One region of the Alicyclobacillus sp. SO9 genome, then DNA from elsewhere that is predicted to be linked to it. Evidence: riboswitches for the same ligand, from Rfam matches in the RefSeq annotation. Region 1 holds a riboswitch; the other holds the start of a gene.

What was found. Region 1 has a riboswitch for thiamine pyrophosphate ahead of tenA (thiaminase II). Riboswitches for the same ligand answer to the same signal wherever they lie in the genome.
Region 2: linked by a shared signal. The riboswitch ahead of GI364_RS07150 (ECF transporter S component) and the one ahead of tenA (thiaminase II) in region 1 are both predicted to bind thiamine pyrophosphate.

Annotation. Positions count from the first base shown of each region.
Region 1 is NZ_CP066339.1:4,893,151-4,908,031, reverse strand. It holds gene GI364_RS22930 (PadR family transcriptional regulator) at 1,339-1,659, shown strand; gene GI364_RS22925 (hypothetical protein) at 1,659-2,540, shown strand; gene GI364_RS22920 (AAA family ATPase) at 2,507-5,317, opposite strand; gene GI364_RS22915 (hypothetical protein) at 5,319-6,665, opposite strand; TPP riboswitch at 6,791-6,890, shown strand; gene tenA (thiaminase II) at 6,964-7,653, shown strand; gene thiM (hydroxyethylthiazole kinase) at 7,791-8,630, shown strand; gene GI364_RS22900 (thiamine phosphate synthase) at 8,673-9,395, shown strand; gene GI364_RS22895 (hypothetical protein) at 9,931-10,143, shown strand; gene GI364_RS22890 (hypothetical protein) at 10,275-10,631, shown strand; gene GI364_RS22885 (YcxB family protein) at 10,771-11,244, shown strand; gene GI364_RS22880 (ATP-binding cassette domain-containing protein) at 11,241-11,669, opposite strand; gene GI364_RS22875 (hypothetical protein) at 11,858-12,139, opposite strand; gene GI364_RS22870 (sigma-70 family RNA polymerase sigma factor) at 12,839-13,243, shown strand; gene GI364_RS22865 (helix-turn-helix domain-containing protein) at 13,244-13,447, shown strand; gene GI364_RS22860 (class I SAM-dependent methyltransferase) at 13,486-14,193, opposite strand; gene GI364_RS22855 (TetR/AcrR family transcriptional regulator C-terminal domain-containing protein) at 14,352-14,881, shown strand, end outside.
Region 2 is NZ_CP066339.1:1,584,286-1,599,166, reverse strand. It holds gene GI364_RS07180 (LysR family transcriptional regulator) at 1-341, shown strand, start outside; gene GI364_RS07175 (TetR/AcrR family transcriptional regulator) at 458-1,066, shown strand; gene GI364_RS07170 (SDR family oxidoreductase) at 1,170-2,006, shown strand; gene tkt (transketolase) at 2,175-4,160, opposite strand; gene GI364_RS07160 (hypothetical protein) at 4,682-4,930, opposite strand; gene GI364_RS07155 (ATP-binding cassette domain-containing protein) at 5,022-7,475, opposite strand; gene GI364_RS07150 (ECF transporter S component) at 7,485-8,087, opposite strand; TPP riboswitch at 8,146-8,248, opposite strand; gene GI364_RS07145 (LysE/ArgO family amino acid transporter) at 8,818-9,444, shown strand; gene GI364_RS07140 (hypothetical protein) at 9,505-10,149, shown strand; gene GI364_RS07135 (DinB family protein) at 12,071-12,535, opposite strand; gene GI364_RS07130 (hypothetical protein) at 12,855-13,484, opposite strand; gene GI364_RS07125 (PadR family transcriptional regulator) at 13,781-14,104, shown strand; gene GI364_RS07120 (HAAS signaling domain-containing protein) at 14,097-14,675, shown strand; gene GI364_RS07115 (DUF4097 family beta strand repeat-containing protein) at 14,677-14,881, shown strand, end outside.

The DNA.
Region 1 (14,881 bases):
GATGCGGGCGGCCGGGCCGTCGGATGTGTTCGTTGTCACGGTGGTTAGTGATCCTTTTGCTCCCTATTACGACACCCGCCAGAGGATAGTGATCGATGGGATCACTATCCCCAACAGGCCCTCTACAATAGGGATCCCGTTGCACCCTAACGCCCAGGCTCCCGCCCGACGCTCCCCAACTTAGTGTCCATTTATGACACTAATGCCTCGGGCCCGGTGGCAATAGGGATCTTTGCGCTCCCTATTCCATCGCCCCTCCGCGAATAGGGATCTTTCCGGACACTAATCGCCTCCCGACTCCCCGCGCACGCCCCCGTCCCGCCTGCCAGTAGCGGGATCGGCAATAGAGATAAGCGGAAAAGTTCCCATTGTCCATTGCAGCTGGCGTTGAGTGGGCAATTGGCAGCAAATGTACAGATGCGGGGCGGCCGGGCCGTCGGATGTGTTCGTTGTCACGGTGGTTAGTGATCCTTTTGCTCCCTATTACGACACCCGCCAGAGGATAGTGATCGATGGGATCACTATCCCCAACAGGCCCTCTACAATAGGGATCCCGTTGCACCCTAACGCCCAGGCTCCCGCCCGACGCTCCCCAACTTAGTGTCCATTTATGACACTAATGCCTCGGGCCCGGTGGCAATAGGGATCTTTGCGCTCCCTATTCCATCGCCCCTCCGCGAATAAGGATCTTTTCAGGCACTAATCGCCCCCGGCGCACGTCCCCGGCGCACGCCCCAGCCTCGCCTGCCAGCAGCGGGATCGGCAATAGAGATAAGCGGAAAAGTTCCCATTGTCCATTGCAGCTGGCGTTGAGTGGGCAATTGGCAGAAAATGTACAGATGCGGGGCGGCCGGGCCGTCGGATGTGTTCGTTGTCACGGTGGTTAGTGATCCTTTTGCTCCCTATTACGACACCCGCCAGAGGATAGTGATCGATGGGATCACTATCCCCAACAGGCCCTCTACAATAGGGATCCCGTTGCACCCTAACGCCCAGGCTCCCGCCCGACGCTCCCCAACTTAGTGTCCATTTATGACACTAATGCCTCGGGCCCGGTGGCATTAGGGATCTTTGCGATCCCTATTCCATCGCCCCTCCGCGAATAGGGATCTTTTCAGGCACTAATCGCCCCCGGCGCACGTCCCCGGCGCAAGCCCCCAGCCCGCCCAGCCCGCCCTGATCGGCCCCCTGGCCCTCCGAGGACCTTGACACCTGACCTAGTGTAGGTTAATATTCAGTTGCACTTAGTAATTAGTAATTAATACGTGCTGCTTAGTAAGTGGCGGTGCGGGTGCTGTAGCACGTGGAAGTGCAAACACAAGACGGTAGGTGAAGAGAATGAAATCGGGTGAATTGGGTCGCTTTGCAGATACATCGTTTTTAATTCTGTCTAGTTTGGCAAGCGGTCCGAAGCATGGATATGCCATGATGGAAGACATTCTAAAATTCAGCGGTACGCAATTGGAACCGGGGACACTGTACGGTGCTATCACCCGGCTGGAAAAGCGGGGATGGATCAGAGCGCTTGACTCTGAGGAACGGAGGAAACCTTACGAAATCACGAGCGATGGCGCAACGGCCTTGAAAAAACAGGTGGAGACTTTGGAACAGGTTTCATCGGTGGGCCGATCCCGCTTGCAAATCCTGGAGGGCTTTTAATGATGTGGATGCTAAAACTCTATCCACGCCAGTGGCGCAATCGGTATGAGGATGAAGTGACAGAAGTTCTGATGCAACACGATGTTACTGTTCGCACTGCCATCAGTCTGTTGTTCGGAGCGCTGGACGCGCATTTGAATTACGAGTATGAGAGTATACGAAACGGAGTGAACATGATGGTGGAGAAGCTGAAGCGCAGTACTGTCTTGGCATTCTGTGCGTTTATGATTTATGGTGTTGGTTTTAGTTTGTTGCAGCGGCTGCCTGATCCAACGAATACGTACCAAGCTGCCGCACAACAGTATCCGGCTTTCAATGTGCTGTACGACAGCAATTTCATTGTTGGCTGCATCGGGTTTTTCGTGTTTCTCGGGGTTGGCCTTCCGCTCACTTACGCGGCAGTAAAAAGGGCTTTCGTAAACCGCCAAAAAGAGGTGCTGCGGCCGTTCTCTGTTGCTGTCCTGTTTTTGCTGCTATTTGCAGCGGCAACGGGTACAGTTGCGCTTTGGCACCCACAAGTTCATGTGTACAGCTACTTGATTGGCTACTTGGTACTAACCGCAATGCTGCTCATCGGCGGGACCGTGGCGCAGGCCCTTGTGGTAAAGAGATCGGAATATAAAATGAAAGAATTGCAACTGCTCTTCATTCCCAAGGTTGTCATTCTCGCGGGTATGACGGCTTCTGTACTGCTGTCTGTTGGACTCATCGCGGCAGTGAAGCTGAATGCAGGACAACTGTTTCAGTCACAGGACGTGGGCTGGCCGATGGCCGTCATCGCCATAGTGCTCATGGCCATCGGAACGGGTCTGGGTTGGATTGCCATAAAAAGTGGTCGACTGACAGATCAAAGCCGGGGATCCATGGGTTCACTTTCATAAGCCATCGCCGCTAAGACACACTCGTGAATTCTGTCCACTCTGTCCAGTTTTAAAAAACGCTCGACACTCTCTATAGACAGCATAAATTCGTTCAAGGCGTTCCGCATTTTCTTCTTGGTGGAGCGCTTTTTTAATTTTTCGAGGTTTTCCGGCTCCAAATAATCCATGCCATAGATAATACGCAAATACTCACGTCCGCGAACTTTGATGGCAGGTTGAATCAATTCATCAGCCTTATTGCCATCGCGATGTGCAGAGGTTGCGATAAAATTGAGCGGCTTGAACACAAAGCCTTCGTGTCCTTCAGACGTGGTTTCCGCCCACCAGTCAATTATGTCAGCTTTCGCTTTTTCATCCGACATTTCGACCACACGGTATGGCGTGTCAATGACGAGATCACTCAGAGCTGCCAACCGCTGTGCTTGCTGCATATGCCATTCGTGGGTCTTGTCGAAGTGTGACGTCGAGTCGAAACCCAGTATGTGAAACGGGGCAATCTGAATGGCGTCAGGCTTGTCCAGGTTCCAACAGAAGTAGGTGAAGGCCCGTTGAAACCGGCGGGCGTTGTCCAGTTTTTGCTCAGCGGCAGCAATCTCCACATCAATTTGCCTGCCTTGCGGACCCTGCGGTCCTTTCGGCACTCCGAGCGATCCCTGCACGCCCTGTGGCCCATCCTGCAGATCCTGCTGTCTCTGCACTCCGTCCCTTCCACTGTCATCCAGACCAGCCCCTGCGTTCGGCGCCCTGTCTGACTGGTGTTTTTCCTTAAACTCCGAGAGCGACTGCAGGTGCTTCTCACGTGTATACAGTGCTGCGTCTGCAACAAGGCCGTACTGGTTTTCAATGAGATGAGCTGCTTTCAAGTTCCACGGCAGTATTTCCGCATCAAGCAGCAGTACATCCGTGTTCATTTCAGCGAAGTACGGTGCAAAATCCGCAACCAGTTTATGAACAATCCGCTGCTCATCTTCGTCATTGAAAAACTTAGCGTTCGTGCGAGTGAGAATAGTCCCCAGTGTAGCTCGGTTGATGTAGCGTTTCCCAATTTGTTCTGTGCGGAACAATGCGAGAACTGCCCGGCTTCCCATGTGTTTCTTCTCTACAATAAGGCGTTTCACGCCCAAGGATTCGAAGTAATCGAAGGCTTCCTGCGGATGTTCCAGATAGTCCTCCAACGTAGACGTCTTTGGCGGGGGAGACATGGTTGGCGGTATATAGAACATTTCTTCGATCCTTGCGCTGTGTGTGCTCACGGTCTCAATAGCAGACTTTACGTAATCCGGGTGAGCACGGAGTTTCTTCCACCTGGTAGCAACCTCGAAGCCTTCATTGTATTTCTGGATCAAAGGTACATCAAATCGGTTTTGGTAATACTGCAAAATTGGATTATCTTCATCCGGGACAAAACTCTGTGCAACCTTTTCCTGGACGATGTCCATCTCCGGGTAGCGGAGCATCGTCAGGTAATGGCCGCAGTAGCCGCCTTGGTCAATGTTGATGGTGTTGCCAACGACCTGTGCTTCAGGATGAGGGACATGTCCCCAAATAACCAGCACACCGTTGTGGTGGTTTTGGGTCCAATCGAGACGGTTGGGCTTCCCGTTCTCCAACAATCCATCTGTCGGTCCAAACCGGCAAAAATCGCGAACGGTCTCATCCTCTTTGCCCATCATGTCGTCGTGAATGCCCGCGTGGACAACCACAGCACGAACATGACCGTCATCCTCAATGACCAGGTGAGACGGCAAGGACTTTAAGAACTGAGCCCACTCCTTCTTTACTACGGCAGTCTTATCTGCTCCGTACTCCTGTTCGAACGCCTCCATCTCTTTCACAAACACTTCGTCACCATGTTTCATGGACACTTTTCTGCCTTCAAGCCAGCGCCATATTTTGTAGTTATGGTTGGAGTCGACAGCATACGCCAAGCCTGATTCGACGTGTTTCTTCATCATGTTTATCATCGCAATGGATGGATACTGCCCGTATTCGACGTTTTTTGCATCGACAGGTTCCGACCCGCGGCTGGTCTCATCGTTCAGATAAACCAGTTTCCGTCCGTCTGGGTGACGGTACAGTCCGTCTTCTCCCTGCACGTATCCAGCCTGTTTGATTAGGGCAATTCGTGATGCCAGCAAGCCGTGGCCGTCGCCCATCACGTCGAGGCCTGATGCCAGGTTTACATAGAGGCGGTTTGGCTGGATATGCAGGCTGGTGTGAGCAGCATCTGTCACGACGTAAATGTTCCGCACACCCAGTTGATTCATGTCTCGCTTTCGTTTTAGAAGCTGCTTCATTGCGCGAAACTGTTGTTTGAGCTTTTTTTCGCCCCGTGGGAACTGTCGCGTTGCGTCATACTTCAGGGCAGTTTCCAGCGGTGTGTTAAACACGACGACAGAGACAGGTATATGCTGTGTTTGAGCTATCTTCACATAGGATTCGATGTCCTCAAGGTACAGGCTGGTCGCGTCGATAACCGTGAGTTGCCCGTGCTTGGCACGAATGGCCACAGTTTGGTGCAGCAGCCAAAAGGCATCTTGTGACATGGCTTGAAACCTTTTGGCGGAGGTGGTTCGGGCGCGGTTGGGGTCGCCGTCATTTTCCCTAGTGCTTCTCGGGGCTTGAGCCTGAAAGGGTTCGTCGGATATAGCCAGCCTGAACTCGTCGCTGCTGCAGATTTGCGAAGGCGTAAAGTGTGACTTGGCAAAGTAGCTTTTGCCCGTGCTGGACGGCCCTGACAAGATGATGATTTCGTTATATTGAAAGTCCAATTCCATGTCAATTCACCTCCCTGATGAGAACGGCCATTTGTGTGGGCTGACCACAGTCACGGTCCATATCTCCAATTCCCTTAATTTCATAGGCGTATCCGGATTGTTCGCTGTGCATCCTTATCCAATCGTGAAATTCCTGTCGGCTCATTTCAAACCGGTGATCCCGATGCCTCAACTCACTCCCCATCCCATACACCTCGTTGTACTCCCGGTTGGGCGTCGAGAGCAGCAGAACGCGCGGGTGGTAAAAGGTCAGTAACAGATTCATCGTCTCATCTATCCGGCTGCGGTCAATGTGTTCGATGACTTCACACAAGAGAATGCACTCCTTGTCAACGAGCCGCTCGTCTCGGTAGAAGAGGGAGCTTTGCAGGATTTTCGGTTCCACCAGCACAGTGCCAGATCCATCCTTGTGCCATTCAGCCAGGCGGTAGTGTATGCTGGTGAGGGCTTGTTCGGCGGGATCGGTCGCGATGATTTCGGTTAAGTTCTGATTTTGCACAAGCAGGCGAAGCAGTTTGCCTTCGCCGGCCCCCATATCTACCACCTGCTGGACACCAAGCTTTTGAATTTCCCGCAAAAACGTTTCATAGCGAAGGTCGTTTAAGGCTGATTTGAGCGCCGAATCTGTCCCTTGCTGTGCGGCAGGCACCCCAAGTTGCTGAACTGTGCTTTCAATGAGATTGGCCTTATAACGCAGATATCGTTTCAGGATAAAGTCAAGCAAAGGGTGGCTTTCAAGCCATCCGCTGCCATACCGGACGAGTTTTTCTACTTCATTCGTTGCAATGCGGTGGTGCTTGTAGTTGTCCATGACAGGAATTAAGACATACAGGTGCCTGAAGACAGAGACAATGTCCGTTTCCTTGGTAAGGGTCATGGCCATGACTTGACCGCTGTCTGACACAAATCCGTAATGTGATTGAATGTGCTCAATAGAAACTTCATATCCAAGGGGGGTCAGAAGTTCCTGCACCGTTTCGTCCGACAACTTGGTGGATACGGGGCCAAATTCGAGAGTGACGTTATAGAGCCTGTCGATGTTATCGTAGTCCGGACTCAGCACATGGCCAATACTGTTGCGAATGCTGGTGAGAAAAATGGTGGACAGAGAAAACTCCCTGTCGGTAATGTATTGCTCCAGCCCTCTATAGCCGCTGTCTTGTGTCATCGCCAGTCCATTGGCATGAAAAGCAACAAAGCCTTTTACAAACGCATCGGTATATTCAATGAATTTAAATTCAACGATTCCAAATTCTGTATCCCGATGATAAGGATGGTCAGGATGTTTCCCAAAAAAGTAGGATACGAGGTCGGCTTTCTCACCTTGAATGCTAAAAGTGATTTGCATGAGATGTCCCTTTCATACAACGTATTATCACCACTATAGTCTATTTTGGGATTCACTCAAACTTTCTATGGTATGCCAGACGTGTCGTCTATGATATATTAATTGTGACTGAACATTATTGAATATGGAGCCACTAGGGGAGCAGTAGCTGAGACAAGGAGGTATCCTTGAACCCTCGTACCTGACCTGGATAATACCAGCGGAGGAAAGTGGCGGCGTACACCAAAGAGATCGTCATGGGTTTCTTTGATGTTCGACCTCCCCGAAGCGGCCTCCACCACAAAAGGAGGCTATTCTTATGTCGTATTCTAACTATCTTCGCCAAGAAGAACAGTCCATTTTTCGCGAAATCTATCAACACCCCTTTGTGCAGGGGATTGCTGACGGAAAACTCCCGCAAAATTCAATAATTCATTACGTACAACAGGACACGCAGTATTTAGATACGTATTGTAGAGTCTATGGCCTGGCTTTAGCCAAATCACGCACTCCACACCAACTGCGTCTGTTTTTCAACCGCATTGGAGTTCTCCTGGAAGGTGAGACCATCCCTCATCAAAACCTCTGTACAGCAGCTGGTGTTGTCCATTCGGAAATTACCCGCCGTCCTGTTGAATTAGCCCCAACCGCATATCATTACTCGAATCACCTGCTGTCTATTGCACAGACAGGTACTCTTGGGGAGATCGTTGCCGCGGTTCTTCCATGCCACCAAGTCTATGTGGATATTGCTCAACGGATGATGCGGGATATTCGTCCAACCGAAGACCATCCTTTCTACCAGTGGCTCACGTTCTATTCCAGTGAATCTATGGTATCCGGATTGTCGGTATTAACTTCCTTAGTTGATGAACTTGCCGAGTCAGCAGATGAGACGTATCTCTGTGCGATGCAATCTGCCTATAGGAAGAGTTGTTGGCTTGAATATGCATTCTTTGATATGGCATTTCAAGTTGAAGATTGGGCGCTTCGAAGGACAAGTCAGTAAACGCCGCAAGAAATGACTCACTCTTTATTTATCTGAGTGCGTATCTGTTTGTTTATCGCATCGGCAGTTGTGGTGTTAGTTGGATAGATATCTTGCTGGCGCCTTTTTAAAACTAGTATTTTGGGAGGAAGTTAAACATGGCAGCCGTCAATAAGGACAATATCAAAAGCCAGATAATTCAAGCCGTTGAGACTGTACGCCGGACAAATCCCATGACGGGGTCCATAACAAACACTGTCACAATTAATTTTGTAGCCAATGCACAACTTGCCGTCGGAGGGTCCGCCGCTATGGTTTATTTGCCTGATGAAGGTGAACTTCTGGCAAATGCTGGAGGGGCTACTTACATTAACGTAGGGACTCTGTTTCCCATTTATGAAGAGACTCTGCCTCGTACAGCCAAAGCTTTGTACAATTCTGAGAAACCATGGGTGCTCGATCCGGTTGCCATAGGCATCGGCTCACTCAGAACAAAGCTGCTGCAACAGTTTCAATCTTACAAGCCAAGTGTCATCAGAGGCAATGCGTCAGAAATCATTGCGCTTGCTGGTCTATGGGGATTAGACGGGGGGAAAGAGTCTAATGTTCGCGGCGTCGATTCCACAGATTCAGTGAGTACAGCGAAAACAGCGGCTGTGGCACTAGCAAAATGGACAGGTGGGGCTGTGGCTGTATCCGGAGAAACAGACTTAGTCACAGATGGTTCCATAGTGGCGTTCTCTCTGGGAGGCTCTCACTTTATGGAGAAGATTACTGGTGCGGGCTGTTCATTGGGCGGAGTCGTCGCTGTCTATGCAACTGTTGCCTCGCCTTTTATTGCGGCACTTACAGGTACTGCGGTGTATAACCTTGCAGCGAGCCGAGCTGAATGTAAGGCGAACGCTCCGGCGAGTTTTCAAATAGCATTCCTTGATGAACTATATAAAGCCGCTGCAGAGGAGATTGCCGAGAATCCTTTGGAAATTGAAGAAGTCTAGGGAGTTTCGAAAATTAAGGGAGTTTAGGAGGGTCAAATCAAGATGAGGAAGCGCCTTGATATTTCTGCCTACTTTGTCGTGGGGCCCGAGAATACAAAGGGGCGTCCAGTTGCACCGATTGTCAGCGATGCCATTGAGGCCGGGTTTACATGTGTGCAAATCCGATCAAAAACAGCCTCAGCACGGGAACTGATAGAGCTAACCCGTGAGGTTGCCGACGTCATTGCGCAAACTGGCAAGTCGGACGAAGTCACGCTGCTTGTGGATGACAGACTTGATGTGGTTCTTGCCGCCAGAAGTAGCGGAATAAAAGTGGACGGCATTCATGTCGGGCAAACAGACATTCCGGTCGAAGTGTGTCGGGAGTACTTAGGAGCAGATGCTATCGTCGGGTTGTCAGCCAGAACCCATGAATTGCTTGAGTATATCAAAACGGCGGATGTAACTCACGTGGATTACTTTGGGGCGGGGCCGTTGCATGAAACAAAAACCAAACCGGACTGTGGACTTGATATAGACGGGAAAGTGGTTACCAGGAGCTTTGACGAAATTGCCGAGCTGGCTAGAATCAGTCCAATTCCTGTTGTCATCGGCGGCGGTGTTAAACTCGCTGATATCTCAGAGCTTGCCAAGACCGGCGTCAATGGTTTTTTCGTGGTGACTGCAGTGTCAGAGGCTGATGATCCAAAGTTGGAAGCCCGTAAACTGGTTGATGAATGGAAATCGCATCAGCACGAGGTGGAGACGCAAAAGTCTCAATTGTAAATTTGTCTAAAGGGGATCTCGTAATGACTGCGGGATCCCGTCGCGGATCAAGTCCTTGAGTGGAACATGCTGTCGTTTCGGATGAGTGGATTCGAGAACCTTTAGACGACGGTACGAAGAAGGGCGAAGGCATATTCCCGCTCAGAGCGTTCTATTTCATTGGATACACAGCGCCAAGACTGAAGTCTACACGCCAAAGTGATGGGCAGGTTTCCAGTAAACGCCTGTTTGTTCACCAACAGCCTCCAAGGATAATGTGTTACGATTATTCTTGAGTATTCCATTGGCTATGCCTGAATAAAATATGTTCCGTAAACGAAACTAAAAAGCGGTACGCGATATCGGTTGGTAGACATGCTGCTAACTGAGTGTCGGCGTATCTTCATGCTGTTTCCTCACGACATTCCGTCTGGTTGTCGTTATCAATACGTACAGTACGGCATCGAGAAGTGTCGCCAGTTGCTCTAAGTTTGTGAGTTTGCCTGAGGTCTAGTGCACAGTGGATTTTGTCATTCTTTATTGGAGGGTTTAAAACATGCACCAAAAGCTTTATATTCCAGCCCTGCTATTGGGGACGGTGTTCTTTTACGGTTGTGGTACATCCCATCAACATCAGAGCCAAAATCAGACTCAAGCTTCTGTAAAAAGGACAAGTATAGCCAGTCAAGTCAATCCTGGTTTTGGGCTGAACAGTCTCGTCATCCCGCACAAGTGGACCATTTCATATATGCGAGAAAATACCCTGTAGCCTCTGCCGCCAAAGGGACGGTGAAGCGGCTAAGTCAACATCCGGTGTCTGTGTATATAAAATTTACGCCCAATAAGGATGCGAATGGAGCTCAATCCTTATCTACAGACTCAAACAAGAAGATGTATCAGGTGCTGAAAAACCTTAACGTAAAGACATCTTCTCTCACATCCACACTACGAATTTGCAATGGCGGAGGGTACAAGAAAACCGCGCAACAAGGCCTGCAAGAGAGCATTAATAATGAAAAGGCCTCCTCTAAAGACTGGACCCAATCAGGGCATACAAACACCAAAAAGCAAGCTGTGAAGAAAATGACGGTAGACGGTGCGACAGTCAACGCACTCTTTGACACAGCAAAGCAAAGTTACAGCACGTTTGAATGGATTTCCAACAAACATCTATTTAAACTCACTTACTTGAACTCAGTCAACCTACCTTCAGCTCAGTCTGATATTGCTGTCTTGAATCAAAGCCAGCTAAGCTAACGAATGTGAAGCGAGCAGCATAGGAATTGGGCAGCAGGGACAAGAATTGGAAAGTGTGGGAACTGGGAAGTGTGGGAACTGAGGAGCGTTGAAACGAGGAAGCACTGGAACGAGAAGTGCCTGATGCGGGAGTGATTTTGTGAAGATTGACGTTTTATTGTCAGAGCGGGATGTTAAGGACTACGTATCATTAAAGATGAAGAGTAATCAAAAGTCGCGGGCAAAACGAGTCACTTTACTGGTTCTGTTCTTCATTATCGTATCCCTGATTTTTTGGCTGGAAAGCAGAAGTATCTTTCTAGTCGTTGTATTTGATGTCATCGTGGGTCTTTTCATTAGGTTTGCATGGAACCGATTTCTTAAAAAGGCGTACGGTCGCAGCAATCTTAAAGAGCCCCGAACAATAGAAATCCAATCAGAATTCATCTTGGTGACCACGAACAATGTAAAAACCTCAATAGAACTAAGCAAAGTGCGAGACGTTAATGAAACTGACAAATTTCTCATCATCGTTGTAGGGAATTCCCAGGAGTTGGTCATTCCGAAACGGGCTTTTAGTACCCAAGATGAGTATACAGAGTTTGTCAATGCGCTTCCAAAACCACATGACTAAGTCGAAACACTACTGAGCCCAACCGCTCTATCACAGGCATTCGCAACGACTTCATCATGTGTGACCACGATTATCGTTCGTCCATCCTGATGGAGTTGTTTCAAAATACGGATGACACCAGCACGGTTGTCAGCGTCAAGCGAACCTGTGGGCTCGTCTGCTAGAATTAAATCGCAAGGCTTTAGCAACAGGCGTGCCAGTGCTACCCTCTGTTGTTCCTCTCCAGATAACGTATAGATCTTTCTCGAAACATCAATATCCGGCAGTTCTACTTGCGCCAGTGCAGATTGTTTTAGGGCGAGTTTGTCGCGTTTGGCCGCCCGGTTATACATAAGAGAAATGTCCAGATTGTCATCCACTGTGGCGTCGTCAATCAGAGCATAGTTTTGAAAAACGTACCCAATGTGGTTGCGAAGTAAGGACATGGCCGCGCGATTTAAAAGACTATAACATATTTACAGATAATAATTTCCAGTCAATCAGCTTGTAAAGGTGAAAAAACTGGGTTCAGCAGGAGAGCCCATTCAGGCTAGCAGCAGTCCGCAGCAACTTGGATATTTTCGCGAAGCAACCCCTTAAATAGGTCCTGCTGAACCACTCTACTCATTGTCCATTAAGCTCCGGCAGCTGACAAAATTCCGCTGAGTACGTCCAGGGCCCCGACAACTTCCCCTCCGTACTCAATCACTAGTGCAACCATGACACCAATTGCTAACAAGGTTAGTACCTCCTGTGGCACTGCGCTGAGGTTATCCGTGCTTGAGTCTAGTGTCTCGGTGACCTGCATCTCCTCGAAGTTATACCAACCTAAAGCAGGGGTCGCTTGTCCGCTCCACCCAGTTAGGTTTGCACTGATGGAGACAGAAAAATCAATGCCATTAGAATTGAAACTCATGTTCCATGACTCGTTGACCTTGGCCCCAAAAATGACATACTCACTGCCAAAGACGGCGTTTTAGATTTGTGACCCTGTTCGCAATGGACGCAGAAATTCCATATTCAGACAGTGGGCTTTCTGATTCAAAGGTACTGCCTTGAAAATGGTAGATATACGTGTCATCCCACTCAATACCTGCGCCTGTATCGATATCGTGGGTGACCTGTGCATACCTTAGTGGTCAGCCCACCTCCTAAATCCTGCTTTGAGCACACAACATCAAATCGATTACTCATAACAACCATCCTTTGCATCTTATTGTTCAACGCTCTATGGCCGGGTTTGGCTGTCTTGCCTATCAACGCACAGAGGATTGAACAATAACAAGAAACACACAGAACAGCTTGTTTCACTCATAGGTGCTCATATTCGCTGCATGAGTCCAAGTAATTCTTCTATTGAAATCGCAGTGACATGCGTCGTGCAAGTCGGAAAGGAAATGCCATACGATACAAACTATCAATATAAAGCCGGCTGGGTAAAGCCCGCTGGCCGTGAGGGCGGGGCCGTGGTGTATCTGCGTGATCGGCATGGTGTTATTGATGAGTAAGACAGTTGATGAACGCTTGACGAAAATATGATGTCTGCGCTAGCGGATGTGCAGTGGAAATTTGAATCTACGTAATTGAAGGAAGAAAGGAAGTAGGAGAGGTCACTATGACACGGCAAAGGTATACGACTGGACAGGCGATTAATTGGTGTCTCAAAGTGATACATCGCGAAGCAATCAATGCCAAGCGTCGATACATTCGCTGGAGTCGTGACGCATTAGTCATAAATCGAACACTTGATGACGGTAGTGAATGGGGGGACTTATTAGCATGTCCAAAGTCTCAAAAGGACGAACGCAACAAGGACGTCATGTTGCTAATTGAGAATTTGCCTCCCAAGGAAAAAAGGGTAATCTACGGATTGTTTGTAAGAGGTCTAACACAGTCAGAGTTGTCGAAGAACCTGGATTTAAGCCAGCAAAGTGTGAGTCGCCTTAAAACAAGGGGCATAAAGAGACTTCGCGAAGCAATGAGTGAAAAAGCAATGAGTGAAAAAGCAATGAGTGGATAAATGGAGCCAGAATCGTTAAGTAATGACGAACTGTTGGCTAGAATTTATGACGGGGACAATCGAGCTATAGGAGAGCTAGTGAAGAGACTAGAAAAAGTCATCCGTTCAGAAGCATATTTAGGCGACAGTATCAATGAAGACGTAGCCCAGGACATCAGAGAGAAACTGATTATAGCCATCAGAGAGAATTTTACGGAAGACTAGAACGAAGGGCCTCAAGTTCTAGTCTTCCGTGTCATCTTTTACTTTTCACTGTGAATGCTGCGTCGCACCATTGACTCGTCCTTCGTAAGCCATACCTGCAATCCAATGCCTTGCTTGGCAATCTCATAATTGGAAAACTCCGTCTGCGCGATGAGGGCCTCAAAGCCTTCTCTTGTATACGCTCCACTCTTAAGAAAGGTCTTAAATGAAAACTTGACAAAGAGGCGATCAAAGCCTCTCATGCCTGACTGTTCCATCTCGTTGTTAATGTCCTCGTTTGTCGCATCGTGGTTCATGTCCAAAATCAATGCCCTACCATTTGGCTTGAGCACGCGGTACATTTCATTGAGCGAGGTGAGGGGATCTTTAAAATTCTTAAACGCGGTGGAACACACGACAAAGTCAAATGTACCGTCCTGTTGGGGGAGAGCGGACGCATTGCCTTGTTCGAAATTGACAGCGACATTCGCTTCTTGTGCATTTCGTTTTTCAATTTCAACAAAATCTGCACTGATTTCTATGCCACTGACAAGATAGCCGCGACGTGCCAGTTCAATGGAGAGATAACCGGGACCAGGAGCCACTTCCAGAACGGCAGAACCAGCATCCGTATGTGTCTCCACAAGGTCTGCATAGCGGTGCATTTCTTGAAGTCTCGACTTGCGGCTGTTCTTGTCATACCATTTCGCCATCGGGCCATAAATCCCCACATCTTTCTTCTTCCGTGCATTTTTCATGAGGGCCATAGGTCGTACCTCGACTTTCAATCGGAATTGTTGATCCAAATTGGTTGTGCTACAGTGGACTAAGACAGGAAACTAACAACGTTAGATAGAAGCTATCACCTAACGGTGTTTGAGTCAATTGCTATTATCGGACTTTCTCAAGAATGCGAGGAGAATACATGGCTATCTCGAAACAGGCAATCGTTCAAGCATCGATAAAAATACTGAATCGCGATGGGATTGACAATTTAACCATGCGCACGATTGCTAACGAACTTCAGATAAAGGCGGCCTCTCTTTACTGGCACGTGCGGGGGAAGTCGGAGTTGTATAGTGAAATTGCTGAGTACCTGTGTTCGCAGTACCAGATGCCGAAGAGAGAAGTCGATGAGAAGTCCTTTCTCGAAGACATGTATAGGTCATACCGAACTATGCTGCTTTCGACGCGGGATGCCGTTCCTGTCTTTGAAGATTCTATCCCCAACACACCTAGGAGGATGGAACTCATCACGGCTACGATTGACGCTCTTTCGGTCATGGGCATACCAGACAAAAACCTTATTACAATCGGGAATTTGCTGAATAACTATGTGCTGTCCTTTGTGGCTGATGAGGTGCGGTTTAAAAACACATCTCCGGAAGCATTCGCTGACTTTGCCGAAACCCTGGGGCCATTCGACAGGCGGATGTTTGCTAATATTGATTATGA
Region 2 (14,881 bases), 1.9 Mb from region 1:
CGTTTGGCAGACCCACGTCTCCATTCCGACAGCGCATCATGACACTACTGGCAAAGTCCCAAGTGTATCCGAATGTCATTATGGAACTGGACTCGTTTGACGGAGTAAAGGCCATGGTCAGCCACGGCCTGGGTGTGTCCCTGCTTCCGAGGCGCACTCTGTTTGATGCAGAGGCCAAAGGCTATAAGGTACTGTCCGTGCACGCCGCCCACAGTTCCATCTGGTCACGCCCAACATACTTGGCTTTCCCAAAAGCCATTGAAACTCAACCCCTTATTCAACAGTTTTTGCGGGTTGCAACAGAATTCTATTCACAGCTTCAGTCCTCTGGTTTTCATTAATCTGTCTGCTTTGTATTATCCGGAGACTTAAAATCGGGTGCGGCCTCAACTTGCTCCTTGTGTGTCGTACAATTACACTTTCTATGAACGATTTTGGGACAAGGGGGCACACTTTTGTGCGTGAACTGATGACAAAGGAAGAGCGACATCAACATATTCTCGATACAGCTAAACACATCTTTCAAGAAGACGGTTATGACAATGTCACCATTGCTGACGTCATTAAGAGAAGCAACGTCGCGAGAGGCACGTTTTATCTGCACTTTGATTCTTTAGAAGCGCTCTTGACCGGTTTGTTTGAAGATGCAGTTCAAAAAACCTGGGCGCGCATCGATCCGATTTTATCAAACATGGAAATTTCCTTTGAGACGTGCACGATTGAGGTCATTCATGCGGTGTTTGACATGTTTCAAGATGACCCAGCCCTGGGCGCCGTATTCTATTCAGGCGGCGGACAGGAATTTATGCAGCGTAAACAGGAGATTATGTTTAAAGAAATGGGCGGACGGTTGGTGGAAGCACTGGAACATCGACACGGCGCAAAAATTCCAAACCTGGAGTGGACTGTGACCATGCTTATTTCACTCATTGGTGATATGTCCTACTACGCCGTCGGTCAAATTGCAAAGAACCAAAGAGATGCATTTGAAGCGCATGCGATTGAATTTGTATTGGCAGGTATGCGTAAGCATCTAGAACCCCATGTGCCTGGCAGTACCCTTTAGGGTGTGGCACAGATGTTTGATGTCTCAGGTAAGGGATACAAGGTACGTCCTCACGACCCACAGCGTTTCTGTCTGTGAGTGACGTTAAATTGGAGGAATAATCATGCAAAAAATACTTGTTACTGGTGCAACAAGCGGCATTGGACTGGCTGCTGCAACACTGCTTGCTGTGGAAGGGCATCAAGTGATAGCGACCGGCCGGACAGAAGAGAAACTACGCCGAGTTGAACAAGCTGCAGACAAGGCAAACGTCACAATCCGCCGCGTGAAGCTGGACGTTTCAGATTCAGAGTCCATCTCCAATATGAAAAACGAAGTACTGGCACTCACAAACGGCTATGGTGTGGATGTTCTTGTTAACAACGCCGGCTACGCAGAAGCAGGTGCAATCGAAGAATTACCCTTAAATCGCTTGCGTAAGCAATTCGAAACGAACGTGTTTGGACTTGTTGCCGTTAGTCAAGCACTGCTTCCGCTCATGCGGCAACGCCAGAGAGGGAAAATTATCAACATCTCCTCCGTACTCGGAAAAGTATCCATTCCACTCATGGGTGCTTATACGGCCAGCAAACATGCCGTAGAAGCCATCTCAGACGCCATGCGCGTTGAATTGGCTGACGCTGGCGTGACAGTATCAGTGGTGGCACCGGGGAGTGTGGAGACAAATTTTGGTTCTACCGTATCCACATCGATTGAAGACTGGGCTGTGGAGGCATCGCCGTACAAACACAGCTACACGAAATTCCAAAACGACCGAATGGCAGATGGCGGAGCAAAACCTTTGGTCATCGCTAAGACCATCCGCGACATTGTGCAGTCTGAGCATCCCAAGGCACGGTACGCTGCGACCTATGATTCAAAATTGATGCCCGTTGCAACAACCCTTTTGCCAACAAAAGCTGTTGATAAACTCCTTAAGAAATACGTCTTGGGCCGCTAATCACCTTGGCAGTTGTGTTGAGACCAATGGTTCAAGATGAATGAATGCTTGGTACATGCGAAAAGCACGTGTGGTACAGCACGGGGCTCCCTGCACTGTACCACAACCGAATGGCATTGATTTTGATGTCGCCGTCTTCAGCCCTAGGCTTCCCTACTGGTGACGTCCCTACTGTATTTCAGCAGCAATTTTCAAGACGTTTTCGACGGTAAAGCCGTAGTTCGCAACCACCGTATCTCCAGGCGCAGACGCACCGAATCTGTCAATCCCGAGTACGCGTCCATTAAGACCCACATATTTGTACCACGGCATGGGGTGCGCCATCTCCACTGCTAGTCTGCGTGTCATCGCAGGTGGAAGAACCTGTTCCCGATATGACTTATCTTGCTCATCAAACAGTTCCATAGAGGTGACGTTTACGACGCGCACTGCTTGACCCTGTTCTGCCAGCTTTTTAGCTGCATCCAACACGAGGTTCACTTCTGAACCGCTCGCCAACAACACCAAAGGGTCTCCAGATCCCGATTCATACAGCACATATGCACCTTTGCCAAAGTCGCCTTCATGATTGGCCACTTCTTGCAATGAAGGCAATTTTTGTCGTGTTAAAGCCAAAGCAACAGGCCGGTCTCTGTGTTCAAGCGCATAACGCACCGCCTGCGCTGTCTCTGTGCCATCTGCCGGTCGGAAAACCAACAACCCCGGAATCGACCTTAACCCAGCGACCTGCTCAACCGGTTCGTGTGTGGGACCGTCTTCGCCTACTGCAATGGAATCATGTGTGAATACATACAAAGCCGGCTGTTTCATCAGTGCTGCGAGTCGAATTGACGGTCGCAGGTAGTCTGAGAACACGAGGAACGTACCTGCGTACGGTATGACACCGCCGTGCAGACAAATTCCATTCATGGCTGCTCCCATGGCGTGCTCGCGCACACCGTAGAACACATTGGCTCCTGCATAGTTCTCTGGACCAAAGTGCTCCGCATCTGCAATCAAGGTTTTGTTCGATCCCGATAAGTCAGCAGACCCTCCCAACAACGTTGGCAAGGATGGTGCAACGGCGTTGATGACCTTCCCGAACGCATCGCGCGTAGCTGTCTTATCCGTAAAGACGGGCAACTCTTCAGCCCAATTGACATTTACTCTGCCGTGCAGTGCATCCACAAACTCCTGAGCTTCCTCAGGATATTCTTTTCCATAGGCCTCAAATGCATTGTCCCACGCCTTCACTGTCTCAAGATTTCTGTCTCTTATTTCAGCAAAGTTCTTCTGGACTTCATCAGGTACAAAAAACGATTCGTGAGACCACTTATAGGTTTCTTTCGCCAGTTTCGCTTCTTCTTCACCCAGGGGACTTCCATGTGCCTTAGAGGTTCCCTGCTTGTTCGGAGCGCCGAAACCAATCGTCGTCTTGACCTCAATCAGCGTGGGTTTCTCGGTCATCTCCTTGGCCTTGACAATTGCAGCTTCAATCTCATCCAAGTCGTTGCCGTCTTCTACACGCAATACGTCCCAACCACAAGCTGTGAACCGAGCTTTGACATCTTCAGTAAAGGACCAGTCTGTGGGGCCGTCCAATGAAATATCGTTTGAGTCGTACAACACAATCAACTTACCCAATTGTAGATGCCCTGCCAGAGAGACTGCTTCGGAAGCTACGCCTTCCATCAAGTCGCCGTCACCGCACAGAGCATATGTATAATGATTAACCAGTGAGTAACTGTCCTTATTGTATTTTGCTGAGAGAAACTTTTCGGCCATGGCCATTCCTACGGAATTCGCAATACCTTGGCCCAACGGTCCTGTTGTCGCCTCAACACCCTGCGTATGTCCATATTCCGGATGACCCGGTGTTTTTGAACCCCACTGCCGAAATTGTTTCAAATCATCGAGAGACAGGTCATAACCGAACAAGTGCAAGAGGCTGTACAGCAGCATTGAACCGTGGCCTGCCGACAACACAAAGCGATCTCTGTTACTCCAATTCGAATGCTCTGGATGCTGATTCAAAAACCTTGTCCACAAAACATACGCCATAGGTGCAGAACCCATGGGCAAGCCCGGATGTCCAGAGTTCGCCTTTTCAACCGCGTCAATGGAAAGGGTCCTGATGGTATTAACGGATAGATGGTCTACCTCACTAAAACTCATAATTCCACTCCCTTGCTTCTTTCTGCAAACGGCGAATGAAAACTCCGCCCTTTGCTCTCCTTTTTAGATTACACTATCTGTTACGTATGATAACACTTCAACAGGCGTGGTACACATAGGATTCGTCGCTTTGTATCGGTATATCCATGCTTTGTTAGTAAGATTTTAATATTGGAAACCTATCCAAGCATAACTTCTGCAATCTATCTTCCAAGGTGCCTGACGAACGTCTTTTGACAGCAAAAAAGGCAGGATGAGGGGCGGGGCTCATCCTGCCATATACGTCTGCAGGCAATCTATCCGGGAGGAGGACGTACGGTGGCGGGCTTTCAATTTCCGTTTCCCGCAGACGCATTATTACTATATGCGAGATTGCTAGAGTTAACAGGGACAACAACATAGCCGAACCAAAATCGGGCAACTGTCCGCCGAAACTTCATACTCTCCCAGCCACTTTGAGGTGACAATCTAACCAAGACTTGAATTAGACATTACATTAAACGGTACATCAAACACTTACATCAGACATTGCCGTCAAACGTTGGCTTCAGGTCTTGGTCGTTGATCACGCCGTCAATAAATTCCATATTGTCCGACATCCAGTTCCACAAGCTGTTGTTAATTGAGAAAAAACCAAAGTTACCAGTTTTCGCAGCCTGGAATTTCATGTTCGCATCCCAGCCGCCATTGTTAATCTGCCCAATAAATACACCTGCATTTTCCTGCGGCGTGTTACAGTTATTTACACCAATCCACACAAAAGCTGGCATTTCATCCCCTCCCTCTTGTCTTTCTGCGTCTGACCGCACCATACTCTTTACTTATGCAGCGACACGTTCGTCCTATGGTAGTCTAGAGTTTTTATTTGATTGTCAGCAGGAAAATAACGGACAGCAAATTGAGAAACACAGTAAAAAAGGGATCGCGCCAACTCCTCTGAACGTGGCGATAATAAGTCCGCTGCTGGGGACTGCGTGCCGCTTCCGCAACCAACCCCCTCGCCTCCATGGCAACCGCAACACGCTCACTCATCCGAATTGCCTGGCTCAGCAGGGGGATGGCATAAGTGACTGGCCGCATCCATGCCCGGCCAGCATCTCGTCCGCGGAGTTGCCGCGCCTGTCTGAGTTTCACCCACTCATTTTGAAACAGCGGCACGAGTCGCAGTCCAGCAAGAACGCCATAGCTGAATTTCGGTGCCACTCTTGCATCTTGACACAAGCTCACGACCATATCTGTCATCGACGTCGTGGAAAGCAAGAAAATAGCTGCTCCAACGGCACTGAGCATTCGAAAAGCTAGTACTCCGCCGTTGTACAGACCGTGCATACTGAAATTCATCCAAAGAAAGTGGACACTACTGTCACCTGCAGGTACCCGTGAGTACGCGACAAATGTAAACAGGTAGAAAATATAGAAAATGAGAAACGGCGAGAACCTCTTCACTATTTTCCATGGATTCATGCGGCCAAACCACAACATCACCAGGATTGACAACCCAAACAGTGAGAGCGACTGGTAGAGTGTATTTGAAAACATGGCCACAAGAGCAAATAACAATACCGCACCCAGTTTCCACACAGGATTCAGCTTCCACTTGTGCTGTGTAAGCGGCTCTAAAGCGTCTCTGTGGACACTTCCCGCATAAAAGTCTTGGTCCGTATGTGTCTTGTGCCCCTGCTCGGAGCCGCCCTGCGGTTCTGCATCCGTCCTTACGTCCGCCAAGAGATGAGCTGATTGAACCAAATCTGTGTGAGACCACAGTTCACTTGGGCTTCCAAAGAACTGTTGTTCTCCACCGCTTAGCACCAACACATGACTGGCATAGCGGTTCACAAGGTCCATATCATGTGTAGTCATGATGATAGTCTTGCCGGACTGGTGCAATTCTTTCATACGCTCCATAATCACTTGTTGTGTATGTGCATCCTGCCCAAACGTGGGTTCATCCAGCAGGTACAGTTCGTGTTGCTCCCGCAGCATTGAAGCAACACTAAGACGTCTTTTTTGGCCCTGACTCAGCCCAAATGGACTATGCTCTTCATATCCTGCCAAACCAAACTGCTGCAAAAGTTCGGAAGTAGACGCGGGCAGCGGCCCTGTGACAACCTGATTGGACAATTCGTCAGCGACGCGCTCAAAAATAAACTGAAATTCCGGATTCTGAAAGCAGAAGGAGACACTCTTAGCCAAACCCGATTTTCGCCACTCTTTAAGGCTCTTTCCCAGAACAGAAAGGCTGCCTGCACTCAGGTTTTGCAGACCGGCGATGGACTGGAGTAAAGTGGACTTTCCCGCACCGTTCGGTCCGACAATTGCGGTGAACGATCCCGCCGGCACACGCACACTCAGGTCTTCCCACACCGTCTGGTCCCCATAACGCACTGTTCCGGATGCAATTTCAACGGCAGAAGCTGCAGGGCTTGGCATCGGTACGTCCATTGTGTTAAGGGCCGGCTCAGTGTTCAGGGCTAGCTCAGTGTTCTGATGTGAGAGCGTTAAAACACTTGCACCCTGTTTGGAGGAGATGAGAGGCGGCGATTTCCAAGGCGCGACCACCCCCGTATCGATCATCCATTGCCACTCTTCCTGTATGACTTGCTCTGTCGGACCAGTACGATAGATAGTGCCATCCCGCTCAAACAGAACAACTCTATCCATTACCCCCAGCAAGCGGTCAAACTTGTGCTCGATGACAACCAGTGTTTCTCCCGCTTCAGCCAAACTCTCTATTTCTTCGAACACTTTTCGTGATGCGTACGGATCGAGATTGGCCGTCGGTTCATCAAATATTAAAAGCTTTGATTTCATGGCCAGCGCAGATGCAATTGCAAGTTTCTGCTTCATTCCGCCAGAGAAGTTTGCATGCTGTGACACCTTTGGGGTCTTGAGTCCAACTCTATGCAACGCCTCTTCGATGCGTGCCCCCATCTGATGAGGACTGACCTGCAGATTCTCCAACCCGAAGGCAATCTCATCATCAACCTGGATCATGCAAAACTGCGAGTCGGGGTCTTGAAATACATAGCCAACCCCGCCAGGCCCTGCAATCGTCGCATCTAGGTTGACCTCCCCCGTGACTTCAGCTTCAATGCTTCCAGGGATTAATCCAGCGCACACCATTGCCAGTGTACTTTTGCCGCAGCCACTGGGTCCGAGAAACAGTACAGACTCTCCTTCGCGCAGTTCAAAATCGATGTTGGAAAGTACACTGTGCGCAGTATCTTCATACGTGACACTGAGTTGGTGAAGCTGAATCAAAGGCTGGTGCGAATCCACATCCTGCGAATTCATAAATTCATCTATATTTTTCATGAAGAACCCCTACAATCTCGATTGACGCCCAATTGGAAAGTTTCTCAGTACACCGGCTTTGTTTAGGCTGTCACCAACCCATTTCGGAAACAAGCCCGCAACAATGGCACCGCTGAGAATGGTTGTGACGCTGTAGCCAATAACGGATCCAACAGCCACCTTGTCTCCTCCGTATTGAAACCACCACTGAAGAATATTGCCGACGCCACCGATGCTGCCAGCCAGAATTGCCGACCAAACATTCCATTTGCGGTAGCCAGTCAGCATGAATCCGACTTCTGCTCCGCCGCCTTGAACAAGTCCGGATATAATCGCGCTCGCTCCATACGGACTCCCAAGCGCGAATTCGACCACCGCACTTAGCAGCCCTCCCAGAAACGCTGCGCCAGGACGGCGCAAAATGTATCCCGTTAAAGCCGCCGCGATCCACCATACACCATTGAAAATCCCCTGGCCCGTTGGCCCAAGTGCCCCAAGAAACAAGTTTGTAAGGTAATCCCAGCCCATGTAAACGGCTCCGCCGATAACCGCAATAATCGCAGTTACCACAATGTCCCTCAACTTCCAATCGACCCATCCTTTGCTGCTCGTCTGCACACTTCCATTTTCCATCTATGATTCCTCCCATTAAAAAAACTCTTTACGCAGGCGCATAAAGAGTCTCGATCGAACAAGTTCGACGGCACTTCCTCCCGCTGGTATTATCCAGATCGAGTTCTGAAAGGGTTAGCATTCTCTGCTTCTCAGCCCTGCGGGCACCCCTAGCGCCTTGCTATTAGATTTATAGTTAGTGTAGCACCGCCTCCACGCGGATTCAAGAGTGGGAATCTAAGTGATAGAGAGCAGCGGGATCGCCAGCGGGATCGCCAGCGGGATCGCCATAGAAATAGAGATCTGAGAGGTGCTTATTCGCTGAAATGAACCCCAACCGGAGCAAATAAACCCTTCAGACGAGCTTATTTGCTGTTCAGAGCCCATTTTCTATGGTTTGTGAGCCCTTAAGCACTTTTCAGCCGCTTATTCGGGATGAGGAGATAGGCAGATGCCAGATAAGCACCTGAGGGATCTCTATTCCAATCGCACCGGGTCGGTTCGTTACTCTACCTGATCTCGCTTCTGCTCCATTGCGCAATGCCACAACCTCCATCGGCATCCAATTTGAAGTTATCCCTTGTTATATCGAAACTTTCGTATACGGTGATTGTACCATTCGCTTAAGATGCTAGTAGGAGACCTGTTAGTAGGAGACCTGTGAGTAAGCGACGTGTTAGTAGGAGACATGCCAGCAAGCGACCTGCTAGTCGGGCGCCTGTTAGTAGCAAAGATGTTGGGAGGGATACGATTGCTTATCGCTTTTATCCATGGATTCGTATTGTCGCTCGGACTTATTCTACCGATTGGAATGCAAAATGGATTTATCCTTACACAGGGGGCCCTCCACAGGCGCTGGTCCAGTTCACTCCCAGCAGTTGTTACTGCATCAATCTGTGATACACTGCTCATCGGGTTGGCAGTCCTCGGTGTTTCAACGGTAGCCCTTCATATCACATGGCTCCGGTATACATTTGGTGCAATAGGCATCGTATTTTTGCTCTACATGGGATGGTCCACCTGGAGGAAAGAGGCGGAACCGCAAAACGGAAAGATGCCTTCGACGGCCTGGACGGCGAAAAGACAAATTGGATTTACTTCATCCGTGTCACTGTTAAATCCCCACGCACTTATCGATACACTTGCGGTGATTGGCGGCAGTGCGGTGATGTACACCACGTGGCAAAATCGAATTGCGTTTGGTGTCGCCAGCGCCGCCGTATCGTGGTTGTGGTTCTTTGGATTGTCAATTGCGAGTCATGCGGTAGGAAAAGTGGTATTGAAAAGTTCTTCGTTCGGAGTTTTGAATCGCATATCTGCCACAATGATGTGGTTATCAGCAGTATACTTAGGATATGTCGTTTATTCTTTTAAGTAGGAAAGCTGGGTTATCCAACCAGAAGGCAGAAGAATGAGGAGAATTTAGTAAAGGAGTTTGATGTTGCAGAAGCTAAAAAAACGCTATTTTGTTCCAAGTCTTGTGATTGCCCTCATCTTTTTAGGATGTGGCGTCTACGTGAATTTCTTTGCAAGTTCAATTACTACCGATGGACCCCTTGCGATGGCTGCAGGAGGAATGTCCAAAGCAAATGGTTGGACCGAATGCGTCATGGGTAAACCTGACCAAATAATGTACTTCGGCTCCGATCCGTTTCCCATAAACAACAAACACACTCGCAACATGTCCGTGATTGTTACCTCTGTCAAGCCAGCCGCGTTGCCCCACGGTCTGAAACAAATTGGAATGGGCACTATGAAGGGTGGACCAGAATTTCTGGGAGGGTCTCTCAAGTGGGTCGAGAACCATTCATCGTACCCGATTCAGTCATTACCCATAACACTGCCACTGAATAAGATATTCTATCAACCTGTGATTACCGTAGAAGCATCGAGCCCAGGGCTCTATACGATTCCCGGGTTGGTTGTAAAATACACCAGTCAGGGCCAGACTTACACAGATTATTTTAGAGGTGATTTTCAACTAGCAGTAAATACGACTTGTCCAAACAATTTGCCAACACCACCTAAAAGGGCGCCGGGGATGCCGCCGCAATGGCTTGCTTGGATGAAGGTTCCGAGATGAATGAACTTGCCCAAAACCGCTGATTCAAAGTACCATGCAAACGAGTTTCTCCGTCATCCCGTTTGTTCATGATCCCGTTGCCCCCTATCTCCCGCGCTCCCTTCTGCCGCCTCCCACATTAGGGATCTTTGCGATCACTAACTGCCTCACGCCAATCCAGATAGCCTGCGACGGCAGCGGGATCAACAAGATTTAACAAAACATAAGCGGAATGTATTAACATAACATACTGTTACATCCAATTCGATGCGCAGCGGGTCGGTGCAGGCTCTCAGCGGGGCTCGCGCCTTTGTAGCGCCAGTTGGTTAAGGATCCTTTTGCTCCCTATCCCAACCCTCGTCACAGAATAGGGATCGATTCGATCCCTATCCCCAGTAGCCGTCCAGAATAGGGATCCCGTTGCTCCCTATCAACTACGCCCCACTCTGCCGCCTCCCACATTAGGGAGCTTTGCGATCACAATCGGATTGGGCCAACGCCCGTTAAGGAGCTTTGCGATCACTAACTGCCTCACGCCAATCCAGATAGCCTGCGACGGCAGCGGGATCAACAAGATTTAACAAAACACAAGCGGCGTTGCTTACCATTAAATACTGGTGCATCCAGTTGGATGCGCAGCGGAGCCGGTGCAGGCTCTCAGCGGGGCTCCGTTCTTCGCAGCGCCAGTTGGTTAAGGATCCTTTTGCTCCCTATCCCAACCCTCGTCACAGAATAGTGATCGATTCGATCCCTATCCCCAGTAGCCGTCCAGAATAGGGATCCCGTTGCTCCCTATCAACTACGCCCCACTCTGCCGCCTCCCACATTAGGGAGCTTTGCGATCACTAATATCCCGGGCACGGAGCATTAAGGATCTTTGCGATCACAATCGAATTGGGCCAACACCCGTTAGGGAGCTTTGCGATCACTAACTGCCTCACGCCAATCCAGACAGCCTGCGACGGCAGCGGGATCAACAAGATTTAACCAAACACAATCGGAATCTATTAACATTAAATACTGTTTAATCCAGTTGGATGCGCAGCGGAGCCGGTGCAGGCTCTCAGCGGGGCTCGGGCCTTTGTAGTGCCAGTTGGTTAAGGATCCTTTTGATCCCTATCCCCAGTAGCCGTCCAGAATAGGGAGCCCGTTGCTCCCTATCAACTACGCCCCACTCTGCCGCCTCCCACATTAGGGAGCTTTGCGATCACTAATGTCCCGGGCACGGAGCATTAGGGAGCTTTGCGATCACAATCGAATTGGGCCAACACCCGTTAGGGATCATTGCGATCACTAACTGCCTCACGCCAATACTGGCAGCCAGTGAGGGGAGCGGGATCAAGAAGATTTAACCAAACACAAGCGGAATGTATTAACATTACATACTGTTACATCCAATTCGATGCGCAGTGGAGCCGGTGCAGGCTCTCAGCGGGGCTCCGTTCTTCACAGCGCCAATTGGTTAAGGATCCTTTTGCTCCCTATCCCAACGCTCGGCAAAGAATAGTGATCGATTCGATCCCTATCCCCAGTAGCCGTCCAGAATAGGGATCCCGTTGCTCCCTATCACCTACGCCCCACTCTGCCGCCTCCCACATTAGGGAGCTTTGCGATCACTAATATCCCGGGCACGGAGCATTAAGGATCTTTGCGATCACAATCGGATTGGGCCAACGCCCGTTAAGGATCATTGCGATCACTAACTGCCTCACGCCAGTCCAGGCAGCGTCTCATTCCACTCTCGGAGCGAGCCGGCAGCACCGTCCAGACCGCATTAGATACGCAATTTGAATATAAAAAGGAACCCGCCTAATTGCGAATTGACTCCGCGGCAGGTTCCGTTTGTATATGGCAGCATACTATTTGACCGGAGCACCTATGCAAAAAATCCGTAGCAAAGCATACTCCTGCTGCTATATTCTGCTAATGCTTTGTTGAGTTTTTAGTGTTGGACGAAGTTTGGCATTTCCTCGACGCCAGTCATTCGCGCATAAACAAACATTTGACCTTTATGATGCACTTCGTGGTCTTTCATTGCTGACAGCCACACCGATGCGGGTGTCCCATCCGGAAGGATATGTTCCGAGGTTACGGGCCCGTCAAACTCTTCATCTGTCATACTTTTGATGGTCGCGTAGCCGCTGTCAGTGCTGTCTTTCAGAAACTGACGCAGTTCTGCCATGCTTGTGACTACCGGTTGACCCTCAGGACGTGAGAATTGACCCGTTTTCGCGGTGTTGATAAAGAGTGCACCGGCTCCAGCAATATGTTGTGCTAATTCACCTAAAGTCATAGCCTTTGACCAAGGACGAAAGTCAAAATTTTTGTCGTCTACTCTATCAAGAATGTCTAGAAGAACAGATCGATGCATCATCCATTGATTTGCAAATTGCTCAGCTTTACTCAATGATACGCCTCCTTCAGAAATTAAGAGATGTTCCAGCATACATGGTTAATACAAATGAAACGCACGAAATCATGCTGGACAAATGACTAACCTAAAAACAGTTACTCTAATTTAATCTTGCACCTAACGGCATGCAAAGGTCAAGCATCACCTGAGCAGTCTTTCGATTCGTGGATGAGTGACTTGTGTGCGATTGCATGTCCTTCGTTGGGATTTGTGTCCTTCTTGACTCCGACTCTGATGCTTGCTAGCAGATCCCTTTTATTCTTATGTTTCTGCTGCTTGTTTTACCTGTGCTTCTGGCTCTATCCTAGCAAAATCATGTTTCTTCTGCTTCTTTTTCCACGCTTGTTTCTTCTGTTTCCTGTTTCACTTCTGTTTCCTGTTTCACTTCTGTTTCCTGTTTCACTTCTGTTTCCTGTTTCACTTCTGTTTCCTGTTTCACTTCTGCTTTCGCTTGAACCTGCGCATTGGCTGTTTTCTGCCCTTGCGGCTTGTCCGTTTCCTGGACCGGCGGCCTTGCAGTGACGGCGCTGCCAATAAAGCTGATAATAAAACCGATAATGGCCAGCATGAATACACTTGTCACAAGGCCGGCAATGTGTGTCGATGCTTGATTTGCGAGTTGGACTCCTTGCTGGAGTTTTGCAGCACCCAAATGTGGAAACCTTGATTGGAGTTCCTTTGTAGTCACGTGGATGAAGAATGGGGCAACACCAACAAATACGCCAAACACAGAGCCTAGCGCTGCTCCGGCTGCCATTGGATTACCGCGCTCCTGACGAGCTTTACGACCGACCATGAAGGTGGCGACGCCAGCCAAAATATATAACACAACAGACGTATTGTGAAGCGCCCCCGGAACCCCTTGCAAAACAAGTTCACTGAGGAACTCCAACGCTCCCAAAATAATAACAATCCATAAGTAAAAAGACATAGTTCGTTTCACAACAGTGCCTCCAGTAGTTTGCCACCTTGATTTCCTGAACTCAATTTCCTAAACTCTGATTTCCTACACCTTGTTTTCCTAAATTTACTTCTGTAAGTTTAATAACTTTCCTTCATACTCTGCGTCCTGATAATACCACGTTCGCAGCAATTGGGCAGTAGGTGAATTTGAACAGTCGTTGTCTCTATGTTGCACAAACACCCACACAGCATTTCAGTACCTTGCATTAATCAGTACTGAGTGATATCTTATAGCTGAATACATGGAATAACGTACCAGTGCATGAGGTGATTACAATCAACATTCAATTTAAAAAGGGTGTCCTGGAACTCTGTGTGCTTGTCGTCACGTCAAACCAAGACCGTTACGGTTACGAGCTTGTGCATACGATTTCAGACAGTCTTTTCATTGCAGAAGGTACCGTATATCCATTGCTGAGACGTCTTACGAAGGACGGGTATTTCACGACCTATCTTAAGGAGTCAACGGAAGGACCGCCTCGAAAATACTATCATCTAACAGATGATGGAAAAAGATACATGCAGCAGTTAGTGACAGATTGGGCTGAGTTTGCGGCAGCTGTAGACAACATCATCAAGGGGGAAAACGTAGATGGGTAAGGATGAGTTTCTCCGGCGTCTCGACAGTCTATTGCAAAGAATCCCGGAGCGCGATCGACGGGACATGCTTTACGACTACGAGGAGCACATTCGAGTTGCAATGGAGAAAGGAGTCAGTGAAGAAGAGGCAGTCCGTGGACTCGGTTCACCGCGATCGATTGCAAAAGAATTAATGGCAGATTATTACGTTCAGCAAGCAGACGAAACGGCCAGTGTCACAAATGTGACCAGAGCTGTGCTTGCAACCATCAGCCTTGGCTTTTTCAATTTGGTTTTCGTTTCAGGGCCTTTTTTTGCCGCGGTTGGAATCTTAATTGCGTTTTTTGCAGTTTCAATCAGTTTCATTCTGCTGCCGATAAAGATTATTTTCGGAATTACGTTTCTCCACCTCATTCTCCCTTTTGGACTTTTTTCCTCTGTGTCGACAACTGTGTCCGTCTTTACCCTGCTGCTGCTCGAAGGTCTAGGCCTGGTTTTTCTGGCAGGCACTATTCTCTTGGCAAAGTGGTTCGGAATACTGTTTGTGACGTATCTAAAGTTCAATCTTCGAGTGATTAAAGGAGGAAACTAAAATGTTAAAGCAAATTGCCATTGCAGGTGCTGCTCTCATCGCAATTGGCGGCCTCGGACTTGGCGTCATGGCGGCAACGGGACATACTTCCGGCTTTTCCTTTTCCATCAATGATAGTTCCGGCTTGTCTATTATCGGACACAACTTGAGTGGACATTCGGTTCAGAAGCAACAGACGGTAGATGCAGGGAATGCCAAATCCGTTA